4 regions of the Phyllobacterium sp. 01N428 genome follow, and region 4 is predicted to be linked to each of the others. Evidence: predicted binding sites of a transcription regulator. Region 4 holds the regulator's gene; each other region holds the start of a gene.
The links. Region 4 encodes PhoB, which activates phosphate uptake and scavenging genes when phosphate is short. Its sites were predicted from a motif close to TGTCATNNANCTGTCAT; they were not measured.
Positions count from the first base shown of each region.

Region 1 (4,746 bases), on a different contig from region 4:
AGCGTTGGATGCGGTTTTCCGCCGTTGCGCTGTCGAAAAGGCTTGGCGGCTGCGGCGTGACTGAGCGACCGAGAATGTCGAAGATCGGACGAAGGTCCGGATCGTGGAAAACGGGATCGGCGACGATGAGTTCGCGCGGTTCGACCCGCAATATATCGGCGAGCATGCGGGACGGGTCGGTTTCGCCGACGCGGAAGGTGCCGGTGGAAATATCGATCCAGGCGAGCGCGAACTGGCCTTGGCCTGCGCCCTTCACACGGCCGAGCGTCATCAGATAATTGGCCTCGGATGGATCGAGCAGCTTTTCCTCGGTGATCGTCCCCGGCGTTACCAGGCGGACGACATCGCGCTTGACGACCGATTTCGAGCCGCGTTTCTTTGCTTCGGCTGGATCTTCGATCTGCTCGCAGACAGCGACGCGAAAGCCGCGCGCGATGAGCTTCTGCAAATAATCATCGGCGGCATGGACGGGCACGCCGCACATCGGGATGTCGTCGCCGAGGTGCTTGCCGCGCTTGGTCAGCGTAATGCCGAGCGCCCGCGATGCTGCGACGGCATCGTCGAAGAACAACTCGTAGAAATCGCCCATCCGATAAAACAGGAGGCTGTCGGGATTCGTCGCCTTGATCTCGATATATTGCTCCATCATCGGCGTCGGCCGCGCCGATGGCTCGGCATCGTAGGCAGCCGTTTCGATTATGGTTGCAAGTTCCGCCAATGCGCTCTCCTGATAGACCCTTGTCCAGTCTGGAGCAATCTATGCGCAAACGCAGGATTTACCCACCTCTGTAGCGGGTTTCCTGCATTCTTCTCCACAGATGATCTCAAGCGAAGCGCTTTGCTTCCGCGGCGTAGTGGCTGACATAGCGTTCAGCGATGCGGCTGACCGGCAGGATGATCAACACATCTGTCGTGCCGAAATCGTGATCGATGACGGCGCCGTCCCCGATCATCGCGCCAAGGCGAAGGTAGCCCTTGATGAGCGGCGGCATGGCAAACATGGCGACACGCGGGTTGATCGCCTCGGCCGGAACGAGGTCCATTGCCTGGTAACGGTCAGGCAAGGCGCGCACGTCCCAATCGGGCGTCGCGCGGAAATTATGCTGCAGGAACGAAAGTTGCAGCGCATGGGCTGCAGGAACGGTTCCCTGGAATGAGGCGCATCCGAACATCACCCCGATCGAATGATGGCGGCAATAGGTCCAGATCCCCTGCCACAGGAGCTCCACGGTGCGCTTCGAGCGGTATTCCGGCAGAACGCAGGAGCGCCCGAGTTCAAGGAAGCGCAGATCCGGCTTGGCGTCGACGAGGCTTTCGATTGAATATTCGCTGGCTGAATAGAATCCGCCCGATGCGGAAGCCCGCTCTGAACGAAGCAGGCGGTATGTCCCGACGATCTGCTTGTGCTTGGGGCCGGCGATCGAGGTATCATAGACCAGAAGATGGTCGCAGACTGGATCGAAACGGTCCGCATCGCGCTGTTCGAGCGTCGCCGATCCCTTGGCGCCGAGTTCGTCGAAGAAAACCTTGAAGCGAAGCTGCTGCGCCGACTCGATCTCGTCCTCGGTCTGGGCAAGGCAGACCTCCATCGTGCCGATGCGACCGAGCACCGAAACAAGGTGAGGCGCCACAAGAGGCGAGGGCGTTGAATCAACCTGCGAAACCATGCGCTGATCTTTAGTAGGTGAAGCACGTTCAAGCAAGGCGATGCTCATGTCGATTCGCTCTTAAGGGAGGTTGATCGGTGGTTCGGTCGCCTCCTGAATACTACAAATCGATGACGGCAGCATGACGTGACCGTGGCAGGCTTGGGGCCTATCGTGCCGCCACGTGAATCCTCGGATCACACGACCTGTGGTCGAAGGAATACGGAGAAGGAAGCATCGGAAGATGACCCGAGAGCACCGGCCCGGATCCTTGGGCCAAGCGCAAGGAACCCCCTATCTCAGTTCTTCCCGGGTTCACCCTTCGAAGCCCGGCGCTCGCGCAGCCAGGCGAGCACTTCCTCAAGCACGACCAGCGCCGCGCCGACTGAAATATAGGCATCGGCGAGATTGAAGACGGCAAACGACCAGGTCGGCAGATGGAAAAGAACGTAATCGATAACGTAACCGTGAATGCTCCTGTCGATCAGATTGCCGAGCGCGCCGCCGATGATCAGGGCGAAGCCGAAGCGCGAAATCCAGCGGGTCGCAGCCGTCGTCCACCAGAGATAGCTGACGAAGCAGATGATGACGAGCGTCAGCGCAATCAGCGCAAGGTCGTGCAGACCGCTGAGCATGGAAAAGGCAATGCCATTGTTGTGAACGCGAAACAGTGCGAGGAACGGCAACACGTCGATCTGCTGCTGGTAGTCCATCCCGGTCTCGACCAGATATTTGATGATCTGGTCGCTGACGACCGCAAAGGCGACGACGGCCAATAGATTGTAAAGGGCTTTGGTTTTCATCGTTCTCTTGTTTCAGTTTCCGCCATCGAGCTTGAGCGCGTCGCGCCTTATCTCGAACAGCATGATCCCGGTTGCAATGGCAAGATTAAGCGAATCCGCGCGGCCCTCCTGCGGTATCCGGGCAAGCTTGTCACAGCCGGCAGCGAGTTGGTCCGGCAGTCCCTGCTGCTCATTGCCCATCAAGAGCACAACGGGGCGGTTCGCATAAGGAATGGTGCGGTAATCGACGGCCCCTTTGAGGTGCGTACCAACGACCAGCCCGGCAAAGCCTTTGCGCCAGGCCAGGAACTCGGCCTCGGTGGCGCGCATGAGCGGTACCGCGAAGACCGAACCCATGGTGGCGCGCACGGTTTCGAGCGAGAATGGATCGGTCGTATCGCCGATCAGGATGATGCCCTTGGCGCCGACGGCGTCGGCGGTGCGAATGATCGTCCCTAGATTGCCGGGATCGCGGACCCGGTCCAGCGCCACATAGACGTCGTTGCCTTGCGGCCTCAGTGCAGCAAGCGGCTGGCTCCGCTGCTCGAGGACGCCGACTACCATTTGCGGATTGTCGCGCCGGGTAATGGCGGCAATGACCTTCTCACTGACTTCGAGGACATCGCCGCCCTTGGCGATGGTGCGCGCCGCCACCTGTTCGACAAGTGAATTGCCCTTGCCTGCCTTGGAAAAGACAAGCGTGCGAATCGTCCAGCCGAGATCGAGCGCGTCGATGATCAACTTCAGCCCTTCGGCGAGAAAGACACCCTCCTGATCGCGATATTTTTTCATCGCGAGTGCGCGCAAATCCTTCACGATCGGGTTGGTGAGGCTGGTCACTTCCTTGACCCTGCCGGGCCGCGCGAGTCCGGTGCCTCGGGTGTGGTCGTCGTGTCGCGTCATGTATTTTCCCAACGGCTGAACAGCGAGGTGGAAAGCGCGCGTCCGGAGGAACGTTCACGCAGGATAAGTTCGCCCGACTCCACCGTACCGCCGAGGCCGGTGAACGCATCGCGCATCAATTCGTGGATCGCGAAAAACGAGGCGCGGATCGAATAGGCGGTCAACACGACGCTGAGCGCATCGGGGGAGAGGATGGAGCGGCAGATATCGACCATGTCGGGGAGATTGTCGAAAAGTTGCCAGACCTCGCCGCCCGGCCCGCGGCCATAGGCCGGGGGGTCGAGCAGGATGATGTCGTAGGTGCTGCCGCGCCGTTCCTCGCGCATGACGAATTTCATCGCGTCTTCGCAGATCCAGCGGATGGGCTTGCTGGAAAGGCCGGCCATTTCCTGGTTTTCGCGCGCCCAGGCGATGGCTTTCTTCGAGGCGTCCACATGGGTGACCTCTGCCCCGGCCCGCGCGGCAACGAGCGAGGCAACGCCGGTATAGCCGAAGAGATTGAGCACCTTGACCGGCCGTTTCGCGTTTCGGATCAGCCTGTCCATATGCGCCCAATGGGTGCCCTGCTCGGGAAAAACGCCGACATGCCGGAAGGAAGTGAAACGGCCATAGAACGGCAGCTCGTCGAAAGCGAGCGGCCAGGTTTCACCGAGCGGCACTTTAGGAAAGTGCCAGCGGCCGACGCCTTCCTCATCCGTATTGCCGGTAAAGACCGCATCCGCTTTGTCCCATTCGGCCTTGTCCCAGGCCGGCAGCCAGATCGCCTGGCCCTCGGGACGCACGATGCGGTAGGGGCCATATTGCTCCAGCTTCAGGCCATTGCCACTATCGAGGAGCGCGTAGTCCTCCGAAGGCAGGGTTTCGAGGATAAGGCCGGTTCGCTCATCCGGACGTGCTCCGGACCGGCGGACGAGCACGCGTCGTGGCGACGCGTCCTGGCGTGCGCCACCCTGCGCGGGAGCGTCGATGGCGGGCGTGCGCACCTGCTTGGCAAATTGCGGTCGCGGCTTTACCGGGCTTTGCCATTGCACAGCGCCCTTAGCGGGGTTGGCCTTGCTGGCAGCGCCCTTGGTCTTTCTCGTTTTTCCGCCGGATGGTTTCAAGTCTCGCTTTCCCTGTCTTGGCTAGAACGCTCTAAGCCAAGACGTTGCAGGGCGAAAGCGAAATCCGAGCCGTTAGGCTTGTGATGCAGCGTTTGCCTTCTCGAAAACGAGGATTCCGGCCGCCAAATCCTCAAGTGCGGCACCGACCGATTTGAACAGCGTGATTTCCTCGTCGGACTGACGGCCTTTCATCGTGCCGCGTGTCAGGTCGAACAGGTCGCCGATGACATGCTCCTTACTGACAACACCAGCTTTGATCGGCTGTACGATGTCGCCGCCTTCCTTGAGTGCGCCATCCCTGGTGTCGACAAA
Region 1 is NZ_JBFTRH010000001.1:531,954-536,699, forward strand. Features, by position in the region: gene mutS (DNA mismatch repair protein MutS) at 1-649, opposite strand, end outside; gene olsB (l-ornithine N(alpha)-acyltransferase) at 825-1,667, opposite strand; gene lspA (signal peptidase II) at 1,946-2,449, opposite strand; gene AC1DNI_RS02545 (TrmH family RNA methyltransferase) at 2,462-3,331, opposite strand; gene AC1DNI_RS02550 (RsmD family RNA methyltransferase) at 3,328-4,362, opposite strand; gene lhpI (bifunctional Delta(1)-pyrroline-2-carboxylate/Delta(1)-piperideine-2-carboxylate reductase) at 4,507-4,746, opposite strand, start outside.
Region 1: the regulator PhoB is predicted to act here: its motif matches at 1,778-1,794, upstream of olsB (l-ornithine N(alpha)-acyltransferase).

Region 2 (4,746 bases), on a different contig from region 4:
CTGGTGATAGGTCTTGATGACGGCAAGGTCCGCCGCTTCCATCGGCAGCAGCTTCTTCTTGTCGATCAGCTTGAGCGCCTCACCCGCAAGATACATGTCGTTGCGGGTATTGCTGACCATGCCGGTCGGCACATTGGCCGCCGAACCGTAGGGCGAAATGCTCGCATTGGTATCGACGATGAATTGCTGTAGCGCGACAGTCGTGGCATCGCTCCAGGTTTTGGTGCGCACGGCCTCGCTGACGACGGCATGCGCATCCGTCACGACGACGCCGGGCTTTTCGTATTTCTGGAGGACGGCGCCGGCCTGCGTCGCAGCGGCCTTGTAGGCATCGAGATAGTTGATGTCGGGAGTCCTGTTGAGTGCAAAGGCGGTCGGCACGACGCCGATCAGGATGAGCATGATCAAGCCCATGCCCTTCTGGCCGTCGTTTGAACCGTGGGCGAAACTGACGCCGGTGCAGGTGAAGATCAGCATTGCGCGAATCCAAAGTGGCGGCGGCGTATTGCCCTTGGGCGCCTCGTAAAGCGCCTTGTTCCTGATGAATAGCTTCATGGTGAGAAGCAGGAGCGCCGCCGCGCAGAAGCCGACAAGCGGAGAAATCAAAAGCGACATGCCGACTTCGGTCGCTTTCGACCAGTCGACGCCGCTGGTTGCCGTGCCTGTCGGCGCGACGAACTGGTTGGCAAGACCGACGCCGACGATCGAGCCGATGAGCGTATGCGAACTTGACGCGGGCAGACCGAAATACCAGGTGCCGAGGTTCCAGATGATCGCCGCCGCCAGCAGGGAGAAAACCATGGCAAGGCCGGCGCTCGAACCCACCTGCATGATCAGTTCGACCGGAAGCAATGAAATAATGCCGAAGGCAACCGCACCGCTCGCGGTCATCACACCGAGGAAATTGAAAAAGCCCGACCAGATCACGGCGAATTCCGCCGGCATCGAATTGGTGTAGATGACCGTCGCGACCGCATTGGCGGTATCGTGGAAACCGTTGACGAACTCAAAGCCCAAGGCCGTCACGAGGGCAAGACCGAGCAGGATCCACGGCACCGCGACGGCACTGGTCAAATCCTGCGTCAGCGACCAGCCGACATAGATAAGGCCGGCGATCAGGATCGCAACGACCGCATAGTTGGGCAGATTGCCGAGGCTCTTGGGCTTTTCGAGAGGGTGTTCGCTGAGGCTCGTTGCCGCCAAATTCTCCGCCGTCATAGCCAGTTCCCCTACCAATCATTATCGAAATATGGGGAAAGCCTATGGCCCGTCGATGAACCTCTTATGACAATACGGGATTACTTGCGCCGGGCGCCGGGAGTCTCTATCGGTTTTTGGAAAGAAAAACTGGAAGCGCCATGCATAAGGTCGTCATCAGCGGTACGGGCGTTTTCACGCCTGAACAGTCCATCAGCAACGCCGAACTGGTGGAGGCGTTCAACACCTTTGCGACGCGGCAGAATGAACTTCATGCCGACGAGATCGCGGCGGGAACGCGCGAGCCAATCGCCATGTCCGCCGAGGATTTCATCGTGCGCGCATCGGGCATCGAGCGTCGCCACGTCCTCAACAAGTCAGGGGTGCTCGATCCGGAAATCATGCATCCGGTCTTGCCGGAACGCCGCGACGACGAACTCTCGGTCATGGCGGAAATGGCGGTGCAAGCCGCAACGGACGCGCTCGCCAAGGCTGGACGCACCGCCTCGGAAATCGATGCGGTCATTTGCGCCGCCTCCAACCACGAGCGGCCTTACCCTGCCATCGCCATCGAGGTGCAGCAGGCGCTCGGCATCGAGGGTTTCGGCTTTGACATGAACGTCGCCTGTTCGTCGGCGACCTTCGGCATTCAGGCGGCGGCTGACATGATCCGTTCAGGCTCGGCCCGCGCTATCCTCATGGTCAATCCCGAAGTCTGTTCGGCCCATCTCGAATGGCGCGACCGGGATTGCCACTTCATCTTCGGCGATGTCTGTACGGCGGTTTTGCTCGAGCGTGCCGATCTTGCGACGGCGCCCGATCGTTTCGAAATCGTGTCGACCCGCTGCCTCACCCAGTTTTCCAACAATATCCGCAACAATAACGGGTTCCTGCGGCGGACCCGCGAAGGCCATATGAGCGACCGCCGCGACATGCTGTTCCGCCAGGAGGGCCGCAAGGTGTTCAAGCAGGTCGTGCCGATCGTCGCCGACCTTATCCTCACCCACCTTGCCGACGAGAACATTGCGCCCGCGCACCTGTCCCGACTCTGGCTGCATCAGGCCAATAAGGGCATGAACGATCTGATCGGCGTCAAGGTGCTCGGGCGCGAGCCGCAGCCGGGCGAACAGCCGAACATCCTGCAGGACTACGCCAATACGTCGTCGGCCGGATCGATCATCGCCTTCTCGAAATTCTCCGACGATCTCGCACCCGGCAGCCTCGGCGTCATCTGTTCCTTCGGCGCCGGCTATTCTGTCGGCAGCGTGATTGTCAGGAAGGTATAGCCGCTAGACCCGGTCCATCAGCGCGTACCAGCTGAGCGCCAGAAACAGCAGCGGCGCCCGTAACGCGCGTCCGCCGGGAAATGCCGGGACCTTAAGCTCCTCCAGAAGCTTGAGCCGGTCGCGGTTGCCGGCCACGGTCTCCGCATAGAGCTTGCCGACATAGTTAGCCAGCATAACCCCATGGCCGGAATAGCCGCCGGCCGAGATCACATTCGGCATCACCTCGCGCACGAAGGGTTGGCGCGGAAGCGTGATACCGACCGAACCGCCCCAAGCCTGGGTAATCTCGACATCGGCCAGTGCCGGATAGATTTCGGCGATCTGCCGCCGGATATGGGTGCTGATGTCCTCCGGATTATCGGCCGTATAGGCCTCGCGCCCGCCAAAGAGCAGGCGACCGTCGCGTGAGCGGCGGAAATAGCGCACGACAAAGCGGGAATCGTCGACACTTTCCCCGCCTGGGAGGACGGGGCTGTACTCACCGAGCGGAACCGTGGCGCCGATGAAGGAACGGATCGGCATTACATGCGCCGCGCTGACGGGTTCGAGATTGCCGCCATAGGCGTTGACCGCGATCAGGGCCTTGGCCGCCGTCACGGTCCCCGAACCGGTCGTGACAGCAACGCGGCCGTTTTCGGAGCTGATCCCCGTGACCTTGGTGTTTTCGAAGAGATGCGCGCCGGCTTTTGCTGCTGCCCGGGCGGTTCCGACGACGAGTTTCATCGGCTGGATGTGGCCCGTGCCCTTGTCGTAGTTTCCCCCAAGGAAACGGCTAGAGCCGAGCCGTTCGGCAGTCTCCGCCGCATCCATGAAGTGAATATGCGGATAGCCGAAACGTGTCGCCATAAGCTCCGCATGCTTTTGGTAATGTTTCAGATAGCGCTTCTTGTGCACCACCGACATTTGCCCCGGCACATATTCGATGTCGATGCCATGGGTTTCGGCAAATTGCAGAAGGTAGGCTTTTGCCTCTTCGGCAAGATCGAACAGTGCCTTGGCGCGGGTGAAACCATATTGCGCTTCGAGGTCCTCGGCCCAGGTGCGCTGGCCGGTGCCAAGCTGGCCGCCATTGCGTCCCGATGCGCCGTCGCCGAAGCGATAGGCTTCGAGGAGCACCACGTCGGCTCCCGCGGACGCCAGGTGGACGGCGGCTGAAAGGCCGGTGAAACCGCCGCCGATGATGACGACGTCCGCCTGACGCGATCCGTCGAGTGCCGGATATTCGGTCCGGTCAGGAATAGTGGTTTCGTACCAGGAGATGCCGGGTGAAATGGGCGATTGATAGGGCATGTCGTAAGGCAATTTTCGTGTCAAACGTTGAGCAGCAAATATTCGCGCTCCCACGGGCTGATCACCTCCATGAAGGTCTCGAACTCGGCGCGCTTTATGGCGGCGTAGGTTATGACGAAGGCTTCGCCAAGCATGCCGATCAGGTCCTTGTCCTGCTCGAACAGGATTGTCGCTTCGATGAGACCGCGCGGCAGTTCGATCAGGCTGTCATTGACCGTGGTCGAGGCCGGTGCGTCGGGCTCGAGCCTGTTGTTCATGCCGATCAGACCGCAAGCGAGCGACGCCGCAAGCGCGAGATAGGGGTTGGCATCGGATGAGGGGATGCGGTTCTCGACGCGGCGCGCCGAGGGATCGGAGCGCGGCACGCGAAACGCGGTCGTACGGTTGTCATAACCCCATTTGACGTTGACGGGAGCCGAGGCGGCCGGCGTAAGACGCCGGTAGGAATTCACATAAGGCGCGAACATGACAAGCGATGCCGGCACATGCTTTTGCATGCCGCCGATGAAATGCCGGAACGCTTCGCTTTCGGTGCCATCCGGATTGGTGAAGACATTGCGGCCCGTCTTCTTGTCGATAATCGACTGGTGGATATGCATGGCCGAGCCCGGCTGGCCCTGGATCGGCTTGGCCATGAAGGTCGCGTACATGTCGTGCTTGAGCGCGGCCTCGCGGATGGTGCGCTTGAACATGAACACCTGGTCGGCAAGCTCCACGGGATCGCCGTGGCGCAGGTTGATTTCGAGCTGCGCCGCGCCTTCTTCGTGGATCAGCGTGTCAATCTCGAGGCCCTGGCCTTCGGAGAAGTGGTAGATATCGTCGATGAGCTCGTCGAACTCGTTGACGCCGGCGATCGAATAGCCCTGGCCGCCGCCGATGGCGCGGCCGGAGCGGCCGACCGGCGGGGTCAGCGGGTAGTCGGGATCGGGGTTCTTGCGGACGAGGTAGAATTCGATTTCCGGGGCGACGACCG
Region 2 is NZ_JBFTRH010000001.1:1,038,060-1,042,805, forward strand. Features, by position in the region: gene AC1DNI_RS05095 (inorganic phosphate transporter) at 1-1,218, opposite strand, end outside; gene AC1DNI_RS05100 (beta-ketoacyl-ACP synthase III) at 1,359-2,483, shown strand; gene AC1DNI_RS05105 (NAD(P)/FAD-dependent oxidoreductase) at 2,487-3,773, opposite strand; gene AC1DNI_RS05110 (glutamine synthetase family protein) at 3,794-4,746, opposite strand, start outside.
Region 2: the regulator PhoB is predicted to act here: its motif matches at 1,274-1,290, upstream of AC1DNI_RS05095 (inorganic phosphate transporter).

Region 3 (4,746 bases), on a different contig from region 4:
GGTCCAGTCGTGCGGATCGCGGTCGCCGAAGCGCGGCGCCTTTACGTTGCCTGTCGGCGCGGCGATCTGCTGGACAGGCCTTGTCTGTTTGGCATCGGAAAAATCATAGTCGACGGTCGTGCAGCCGGTCAGAAGAACAGTCAGCAAACCTGCTGCAAGTCGTTTCATATATTTACGGTCCATCATCGAATCGTGGCGGGATCAGTGCTCATCCACTAGAGATGCGCGATTATGCTTAACAGATGATGAGCGTGAGCGCGCCTCGTCGATGCTGTTCTGATTGCATATTTTTGCATGCTGCATCGAATCTTAAGCCGTGATACTCGTTGCAAACAGCGTTTGGTGCGAGGGGCGGGACGATGAGAAAACTTGGTTTGCTGGTTTTTCTTGTCGCGCTGGTTGCGCTCGCCAATGCCTTTTTCGCATCGTGGGTTACGATCAACAGGGATGATCTGGCGATATCCGTCAGCCAGTCCGGCAGTTGCGTTCGCCCGGCAATACCGAGTTTCTGGCGCAACTATAGAGGGTACCCCGATTACGACAACGAGCTGATTTCCGACTATTTCGGCATCTATGCCGCTTACGCTTCCAACGTCTACGCGCCATCGAACCGAGACCGTTTCAATCTCAAACCAGAAATATTCGGCTGGGCTCCGCAGGGCGGGCCGATCATCCGGCCGGGTGGGTTCTACGCTGAGCTTTTCTACAAGCGCAGCCCGGTGCGGCTTTCGGTAATGCTCGTCATCAGAGGCAAGGACAGCGCGTTCAACCTGCCGGATCTGATCAGCGAGAACACCTTGTTTACCCAGATGATCAATCCGTGGGATCAATACCGGACTGTGCGCAAGGAGTTTTCGCGTATCCGCCGTGAGGCGCAAAGCGGATCGGCGGGCCTGCCGGTCGAATATATCGTCGTCGGGCATGGGCTTGGCGGCGGACTTGCGCGCCACCTTGCGGCAGCGTTTCCATGTACTGCGGCGGTTACCTTCGATTCCACCTTCGTTTCCAACAATCGGCGCCTGGCCGAGCCCTATGACGGCCAGGTCGTCGATCTCTTCGCCGACAATGATTTGCGCTCGCGGCTCGCAGTCCTGCCAAATCCGCGCGCCTTCTTTCGCATTTCGCGGGTCCACCAGTGGTACCGCGTGCGCAATGCCGGAGATTTCTCGGGTCCCGCCGGCATGCAGAGGGCTGCCGTTGCGATGGCACGCATCCCGGTCATGTGCCTGCTGCGCGATGATTGCGAGTTGAAGCGACCGACAAGCGGCGATAGCGGCGAAGAGAACCCGCAAAGCGGGCGTTCGGCTGCGGAAATGTCAATGCTCTTTTGCCTCGCGGGCCCGGGTTCGGCCGGCCCCAAAGCCGACCTTTGCCAGTAGGTCAGGCGTGACGGCGGATTACTGAAATCCAGGCAAAGCCGCGATATAGCCTATGGATTTCGGCCTGCGCATTGGCGGCCAGGGCGATCTTGCCTGCAACATCGAACAGGTCGTTGCGAGGCGTCACGTGGTACCATTCGAGCCATTTGTAAAGCCCACGCCGCGCGAAGGCAGGCAGATCGCGCAGATCGCCAAAATCGACAACATGCAGCGCGCCACCCGGCGTGAGATGGTTGATCGCTTCGCGCATCACCGCCTGCCATTGCGGGATCATGGATACGGCATAGGAGATGAAAATGCGGTCGAACTCGCGTCGCCCGAGGATCGCTTCAGGTTCGAACTTTGCCGCGTCGGCATAGGCGAGCGTGGCGCGATCACCAATTCCTGCCGCAGCTATCTTCTTGCGTGCCGTTGCCAGCATTTCATTGGAGATATCAATGCCGTAGAGCGAAGTCTCAGGATAAGCCCGCCCGGCAAGCACCAGGTTGCGGCCTGTACCGCAGCCGATCTCCAGGATACTGCCACTCGTTGGCGGGGTGAGCCCGGCAAGCATCGGGTCGCGGCCAAGCAGGTAGTATTTGCGGGTAGCGTCATAGAAGTGACGCTGATGCCGGTACACCCGGTCCATCAGCGGGCCGTGTTCAATCTTGGCAAACATCAGGCGCGGTCCTTGCGAAGGTAGAGGTGAAAGCCGCCATAGATCGACGAGCGATCGCGCTCGTGCAGCGCGCGGGAAAGTTCTTCCTGATAGTCCCATCTCTCGAGCAACGTATCGTCGACGCGGCCAGGCAGGATCGTAGGTTCGGCCGCCGTGCGGAAGATGACGCGTGCGCCCGGCGCGGCGGTGCGGGTAATCTCTGCCCATAGTTCGTTGAGCTGGGTGTCGTTCATCCAGTCCTGCGCATCCAGAAGAATGAAGCGATCGACCGAGGCGTCGGGTTTTGCCGCGAGGAATTCGGTGAAGGAGGCATTTACGACGCTCATCCGGCCGGCCCGGTGGCGCACGGTGGCGAAATTGCTGCGGGAAAGGTAGGGCGGCAGCGGGCCGGTCTCGGCATTGTCGCTGTAGCCGCGGCCAAAAGCCTGCCAGGCAAAATAGTTTTCCGAGAGCGGAAAGCCGCAGGCGAGCTTTTCCAGCCTGCCGCGCAGCACCTGCGCCATATTGCCATCGCCGGCGGTGGCGAGCGCATCATATTGCTGCGGAGGAATGCCTAGTCCGAACAGCGACGACTTCCGCTTCGTCGCCCAGCGGATCATGCGCTTATCGAAGAGCGGGGCGAGGGCCGTATCGAAATAGGCGCGCTGCTCCTCCATGGTGGATGCCTTGAGCAGATCGCGCGGGTCGATGCCATACAGCCTGGCAATGCGATGCCCCATGCCGATGAAGAGCCCGAGCAGCCCGTGCCGATAGAGGTCCCGTGAGAAGATGGTGATCCGGCGCCGGCCCGAAAGCATGCGCTTTTCCCAATAGGCGCGGCTCGTCGCGTCGAGGTGCGGCTGGATGAAACGTTCATAGGCAGCAAGATTGGCCCTGTCGTCGGCCGTGCCATAGAAGCGGTAGAAGGCGTCGTAATTGGGCAGGCGGGCAACTGCTGCAAGCTTGAGGCGGTTGAAGGCGACATGCGCGGTGTTGAGGTCGACGGCTTCGACGCTGGCCGGATCGGCCGTCAGGTAGGACATGGCGTTGCAGCCGCCAGAGGCGATGGTGACAATCCGGTGGCCAGGCAGAATCTGCAGTGCTTCCATGTCCACCTCCGGGTCTTCCCAGATTTGCGGATAGACCAGCCCCTTGAAGACATGGGCGAAGAGGCGTTCCGAAAGGCCGGCTTTCGAAAGGAGCCTGTTTTGCCGGACCGCCTTGTTGAGTTTCTCGTTGCGCGGGGACAGTTCGTTGGATTGTCTAGCAAGCGGCATCTAATCGAATCCCCTTTATTGGAAATTCCTGCCCGCCTAGCATCCCCATGTAACAAATGGGTGACGCACGCCATTGCAGCGGCTTGCCAAGTTGATTCAACTTAAGCGGGCAAGTAATTGAGCTTGCACGGCGAGGAAGTGTGACGGCCGTGCAAAGGCAATTTAGCAGGTGTCGTTCGTTTCGTGTTTTATCGACGTTTCGTTGCCGCCACTCCGCCAAGCCAGTTTCAGCGTAAATCCAGGCGCAGGTGCTCGTCGTCATAGGACTTGCCGTCGTAACGCAACGCATCCTTCTCAAAACCAAAAACGGTAAATCCGAGACCAAGATAGATATTGCGCGCGGCGAGGTTGGTTGCCATCACCGTCGCATGAAGAACGTCGACATGCTGCCTCGCATGTTCGATCACGGCCGCAGTCAATCGTCTGCCCAAGTCATGACCTCGCCAGGCGGGATCGACGAAGACACCCCATAGCAGACCTACGTGGCGCTTCTTGACCTTCGGACTGACGGCAAAGCCGGCAAGGCCAATGAGCAGGTCACCGGCGAAGGCGCCGAACGCCGCGTTTGGCTGCACCTCCAGCATCGAGCGTACGTCGGCGATGTCGCGGCCGCACTCTTCCTCATAGCTCGAACCGAATGCTTCGGGTGCAGTCTGCAGGCAATGCAGCCGCAGGGCCTGGAAACGTTCTGCATCGTCGCGGGTGAGGCGCCTGACCGCAATCTGCACCGGTTCAACCATCATTCTTTCCATAACCGCCGGGGGTGGGTGTGGTGAGTATCACGGCTTCACCGGCGTCGAGGACGGTCTGGTCGCAGGCTTTGAGCATTTCGGTCGTTCCATCGTTGCGACGCACTTGCGTCTTGCCTGTCTCGCCATTGCCGCCGCCGTCGAGGCCTTGGGGCGGCCGGCTGCGATGCGACGACAGGATGGCGCAATCCATCCGTTCGAGGAAACGGATCGTCCGCTGCGTGCCGTTGCCGCCCGGGTACGTCCCGGTGCCGCCCGAACCGTCGCGGATATGAAAATCCTCGAGCAGGACCGGAAAGCGCATTTCGAGGATTTCGGGATCCGTGAGGCGTGAATTGGTCATGTGCGTATGGACGGCGGCGGTTCCGGCAAAGCCGGTGCCGTCGTTGAAATGGCCTGCGGGCGATCCCGAGCAGATCGTCTCGTAATATTGATAGCGCGCGTTGCCGAAGGTCAGATTGTTCATCGTTCCTTGCGAATTCGCCATCGCGCCCAAGGCGCCAAACAGGGCGTTGGTGACATGCTGCGATGTTTCAACATTGCCGGCAACGACGGCCGCCGGGTAGGTGGGCTTCAGCATCGACCCATCTGGGATGATGATGTCGATAGGGCGCAGACAGCCGGCATTCATCGGTATCGCGCCTTCGACCATGACACGGAATACGTAGAGCACCGCAGCGCGCGCCACAGGCTCCGGCGCATTG
Region 3 is NZ_JBFTRH010000002.1:273,946-278,691, reverse strand. Features, by position in the region: gene AC1DNI_RS09410 (glycoside hydrolase family 25 protein) at 1-168, opposite strand, end outside; gene AC1DNI_RS09405 (hypothetical protein) at 360-1,379, shown strand; gene AC1DNI_RS09400 (class I SAM-dependent methyltransferase) at 1,381-2,037, opposite strand; gene AC1DNI_RS09395 (BtaA family protein) at 2,037-3,293, opposite strand; gene AC1DNI_RS09390 (N-acetyltransferase family protein) at 3,521-4,036, opposite strand; gene AC1DNI_RS09385 (hydantoinase B/oxoprolinase family protein) at 4,026-4,746, opposite strand, start outside.
Region 3: the regulator PhoB is predicted to act here: its motif matches at 3,343-3,359, upstream of AC1DNI_RS09395 (BtaA family protein).

Region 4 (4,746 bases):
TGGCAAAACCTGCGAGATCGCCGAATTTTCCCGTGCCAAAGGTGAAACGCGGATTGCTGGCATTCTTCCTTGCATAGAGATAGGCCAATGCCGCAATCAGCATCGCGGCAGCATGTGTCGACATATGCCAGCCATCGGCGACAAGCGCCATCGAACCGAAAACCGTTCCCGCCACGATCTCCGCAACCATCATCGTCGCGGTCAGCGCGATCACAAACCAGGTGCGTCGTTCGTTGCGCTCGTGATCGTCACCCAGAAACACATGAGCATGCGTGCCTTGAGGCAAATGGATCGAGTGATCGTGGCTCATTTCAGGTACATCCTTACAACGTCGATGAGATCCGCGGCGCCCTTGGCGCGTTCGCTGTCCGTCTCGGTTCCAGGATCGACGACGTGCATGCGAATATGATCCTCGATGAGTTCACCCATCAGGCCGTTTACGGCGCCGCGCACCGACGCCACCAGGTTTAGAATGTCGCCGCACGGCATTTCCGCTTCGAGCGCCCGCTCGACGGCCTCCATCTGCCCCTTGAGACGACGGATCCTTGCGATCAGTTTTGATTTTTCCTTGGTGGTATGAGACATAATATAGCCCCCTACCCTATATTTGCGTGAATTTCAAGCCAGACTGTGGAGACTTTGAGCAAGGCATTGTCGGCGGACTACAAAATACCAAAAGGCGCCGCATCAGCCATCTAGCGCTGATGCGACGCCCTTATCAGAACCGGAATAATTAGGGATCAGCCGAACGAATAGCCGGCGCCACGTACCGTGCGAATCGGATCTATCGAACGTCCGATATTGATCGCCTTGCGCAGGCGACCGACGTGGACGTCAACGGTGCGATCATCGACATAGATGTCCGCACCCCAGACATTGTCGAGCAGCTGGCCGCGCGAAAAGACCCGTCCGGGTGATTGCATGAGGAATTCGAGCAGCCGGAACTCCGTCGGGCCAAGTTTGAGTTCGCGCTCCTTGCGGAAAACGCGGTGCTGTTCGCGGTCGAGCTTGAGATCGCCGAAGCTCAGCACGTGCGAAAGCAGGCTCGGATTGACGCGGCGGAGCATGGACTTGATGCGCGCCAATAGTTCAGGCGTCGAAAAGGGCTTGACCATGTAGTCGTCGGCACCGGTCGAAAGGCCGCGAACGCGTTCGCTCTCCTCGCCGCGGGCGGTGAGCATGATGATTGGCAGGATTTCGGTCTCGCGCCGCGCCCGCAGGCGGCGGCAGAGTTCGATGCCCGACAGGCCGGGCAGCATCCAGTCGAGGATCAGAAGATCCGGAACGTTCTCGCGCAGCGCAATTTCCGCTTCGTCGCCACGTGCGATCGTCTCGACAACATAGCCTTCAGCTTCAAGATTGTAACGGAGGAGGACGCTCAGGGCTTCCTCGTCCTCCACAACGGTGATTTTGGGAGCTATTGCCATATCAAGCCTTCAGTTAAATTAGGACTCGGTCGTTTCATCCACAATAATAGTATGCGTCTGGTCTTCCTTGGGACGTTCCGCCGGCAGTTGCGAACCGGTAACAATGTAATAGACCGTCTCGGCAATATTGGTGGCGTGGTCGCCGATGCGCTCGATATTCTTGGCGCAGAACAAAAGATGCGTGCAGGCTGAAATGTTGCGTGGATCTTCCATCATGTAGGTCAGCAATTCGCGGAACAGCGACGTATAGAGCGCGTCAATTTCGTCGTCGCGTTCGCGCACAATGTTCACCTGCTGTACCGAGCGCGTCGCATAGGCGTCGAGCACGTCCTTGAGCTGGGTCAAGGCAAGTTCGGCAATTGTCTGCAAGCCCCGGTAGACCGAGAGCGTCTGGCGGGTATCGGTCACGGCAACGACGCGCTTGGCAATGTTCTTGCCGAGATCGCCGATGCGCTCGAGATCGGAGGAAATACGGATCGTCCCGATGACTTCACGCAGGTCGATCGCCATCGGCTGGCGCTTGCCGATGATGGTGATGGCCTTTTCATCGATCTCGCGCTGACCGGCGTCGAGGATCAGATCGTCCGAGATAACGCGCTGCGCCAGCGCATTGTCGGAATTGACCATGGCGGCGACCGCCTGTTCGACCATGCGTTCGGCATGACCGCCCATCTCGGCGATCTTGTGCGTCAGGAACTTCAGTTCGTCATCGTAAGAGCGCACAGTGTGCTGCAACTCGGTCATGTGCTTTGTCCTCGTTCCTGCGTCAGCCGAAGCGTCCGGTGATATAGTCCTGGGTGCGCTTCTCGGTGGGGCTTGTGAACATCATTTCCGTATCGCCGACCTCGACAAGATTGCCGAGATGGAACATGGCCGTGCGCTGCGAAACGCGCGCTGCCTGTTGCATCGAGTGGGTGACGATGACGATGGTGTAGTTTTCGCGCAATTCGTCGATCAATTCCTCCACCTTTGCGGTGGCGATCGGATCAAGCGCCGAACACGGCTCGTCCATGAGGATCACTTCCGGACTGACGGCGATGGCGCGGGCAATGCACAGCCGCTGCTGCTGGCCGCCGGAAAGACCGGTACCAGCTTCATGCAGGCGATCCTTCACCTCGTCGAAAAGGCTGGCGCGGCGCAGGCTTTTCTCAACGATTTCATCAAGTTCGTGGCGACCCTTGGCGAGCCCGTGAATGCGCGGACCATAGGCGACGTTCTCGAAGATGGACTTCGGAAAAGGGTTGGGCTTCTGGAACACCATGCCCACGCGGGCGCGCAGCTCGACGACGTCGATCTTAGGATTGTAGATATCCTCGTCATCGAGCGTGATCTTGCCGCCGATCTTGCAGCCTTCAATGGTGTCGTTCATGCGATTGAGACTGCGCAGGAACGTCGACTTGCCGCAGCCTGAAGGGCCGATCAGCGCCGTGACCATCTTTTCCGGCACGTCGAGGCTGACACCGAACAAGGCCTGTTTGTCGCCATAGTGAACGGTGACATCCTTGCCTTGCATTTTGATTGCGTTGGGCTGGGCGCTCATCTTGTCGTTTACCGCCTTTTCGAGATTTCGTTCCGTCATAAGGTTCATAACTAGGTCCTCTCTCGAACAGTTACCAGCGGCGCTCGAAGCGGCGACGCAGAAGGATGGCCGTGATGTTCATGACCGCGAGGAAGAGAAGCAGCACGATGATAGCACCGGACGTCCGCTCGACGAAGGCGCGCTCCGCTTCGTTGGCCCACATGTAGATTTGCACGGGCAAGGCCGTCGAAGGATCGAGCGGCGTTACCGGATTGTTGGCGACGAAAGCCACCATGCCGATCAGAAGCAGCGGCGCGGTCTCGCCGAGGGCATGCGCCAGGCCGATGATGGTACCGGTCAGAATGCCGGGTGCGGCGAGCGGCAGGACGTGGTGGAAAACCATCTGCGTCTTCGACGCGCCAATGCCAAGTGCCGCCGCGCGGATGGACGGGGGTACGGCACGCAGCGCGGCGCGCGTCGCGATAATGATTGTCGGCAGCGTCATCAGTGTCAGCACGAGACCGCCGACCAGCGATGCCGAGCGCGGCATGTGCAGGAAGTTGATGAAGACTGCGAGGCCGAGCAGACCGAAGACGATCGACGGGACCGCCGCAAGATTATTGATGTTGACCTCGATAATATCGGTCAGGCGGTTCTTCTTGGCGTATTCCTCAAGATAGATCGAAGCGGCAACGCCGATGGGCAGCGAGAGGCCGAGCACGATCAGCATCATGTAGAGCGAACCGATGAGGGCGACGCTGAGACCCGAAGTTTCAGGACGGCTTGACGCGCCATAGGTGAAGAGACCGGTGTTGAAGCGCTGGGCCATGGCGCCGTCAGCCTTCAGCTTGTTCATCCATTCGACCTGCTTGTCCGAAACCTTACGGCGCGACTGGTCGACGCTGAGATCGATCTGGCCCTTGAATGCGGAGTCGATGTCGGCACCCGTAAGCACCCAGACATTCTGGGTAGTGCCGATAAGATTGGGATTTGCAACGACGAGCTCACGCAACTGGCCGCGCACGCCATCGGAGAAAAGCTTCCCAAGTTCGCGCAAGCCGGGCTTGTCGGTCTGGGCGACCCCGAGCTTTTCCGCCAGTGCATTACGGGCGAGAACCGGATAATTGGCGGTCAGAAGCACGTTCGGATCGGTGGCACGCTTATTGTCCGGATCGATGATCTTCGGATCGAGATTGATCGCAAGATTGACCTCGGTCTGCCAGAACGCGGTGTAGCCGTTGGAGAACACGGAGAACAGCAGCGCAATGAGGAAGAAGATGCCGATCGCTATCGCCGCAATGCCATAGAGCTTGAACCGGCGTTCGGCAGCGTAGCGACGCTTTAATCCAATGTCTCGCCGGGCGGGACGTGCCGATGCAGCAGCGGGATTGAGGGCTATGTCGGTCATTCGTACTGCTCCCGATACTTGCGGACGATGTAGAGCGCGAAAATGTTCATGCCCAGCGTGATGAAGAAGAGCGTGAGACCGAGAGCAAAGGCCACGAGGGTTTGCGGCGAATTGAACTCAAGGTCTCCCGTCAGCTGGTTGACGATCTTGACGGTGATCGTCGTCATCGCCTCGAACGGATTGATGTTGAGATTGGCGGCAACACCGGCTGCGAGCACGACAATCATCGTTTCGCCGATGGCGCGTGATGCCGTCAGGAGCAGCGCGCCGACAATGCCCGGAAGCGCGGCCGGCAGCACGACGCGGCGGATCGTTTCGGAACGGGTCGAGCCGAGCCCGAGCGATCCGTCACGCAGCGACTGCGGCACGGCGGTGATGATGTCGTCGGAGAG
Region 4 is NZ_JBFTRH010000007.1:187,574-192,319, forward strand. Features, by position in the region: gene dmeF (CDF family Co(II)/Ni(II) efflux transporter DmeF) at 1-310, opposite strand, end outside; gene AC1DNI_RS17870 (metal/formaldehyde-sensitive transcriptional repressor) at 307-585, opposite strand; gene phoB (phosphate regulon transcriptional regulator PhoB) at 741-1,427, opposite strand; gene phoU (phosphate signaling complex protein PhoU) at 1,446-2,171, opposite strand; gene pstB (phosphate ABC transporter ATP-binding protein PstB) at 2,194-2,967, opposite strand; gene pstA (phosphate ABC transporter permease PstA) at 3,038-4,354, opposite strand; gene pstC (phosphate ABC transporter permease subunit PstC) at 4,351-4,746, opposite strand, start outside.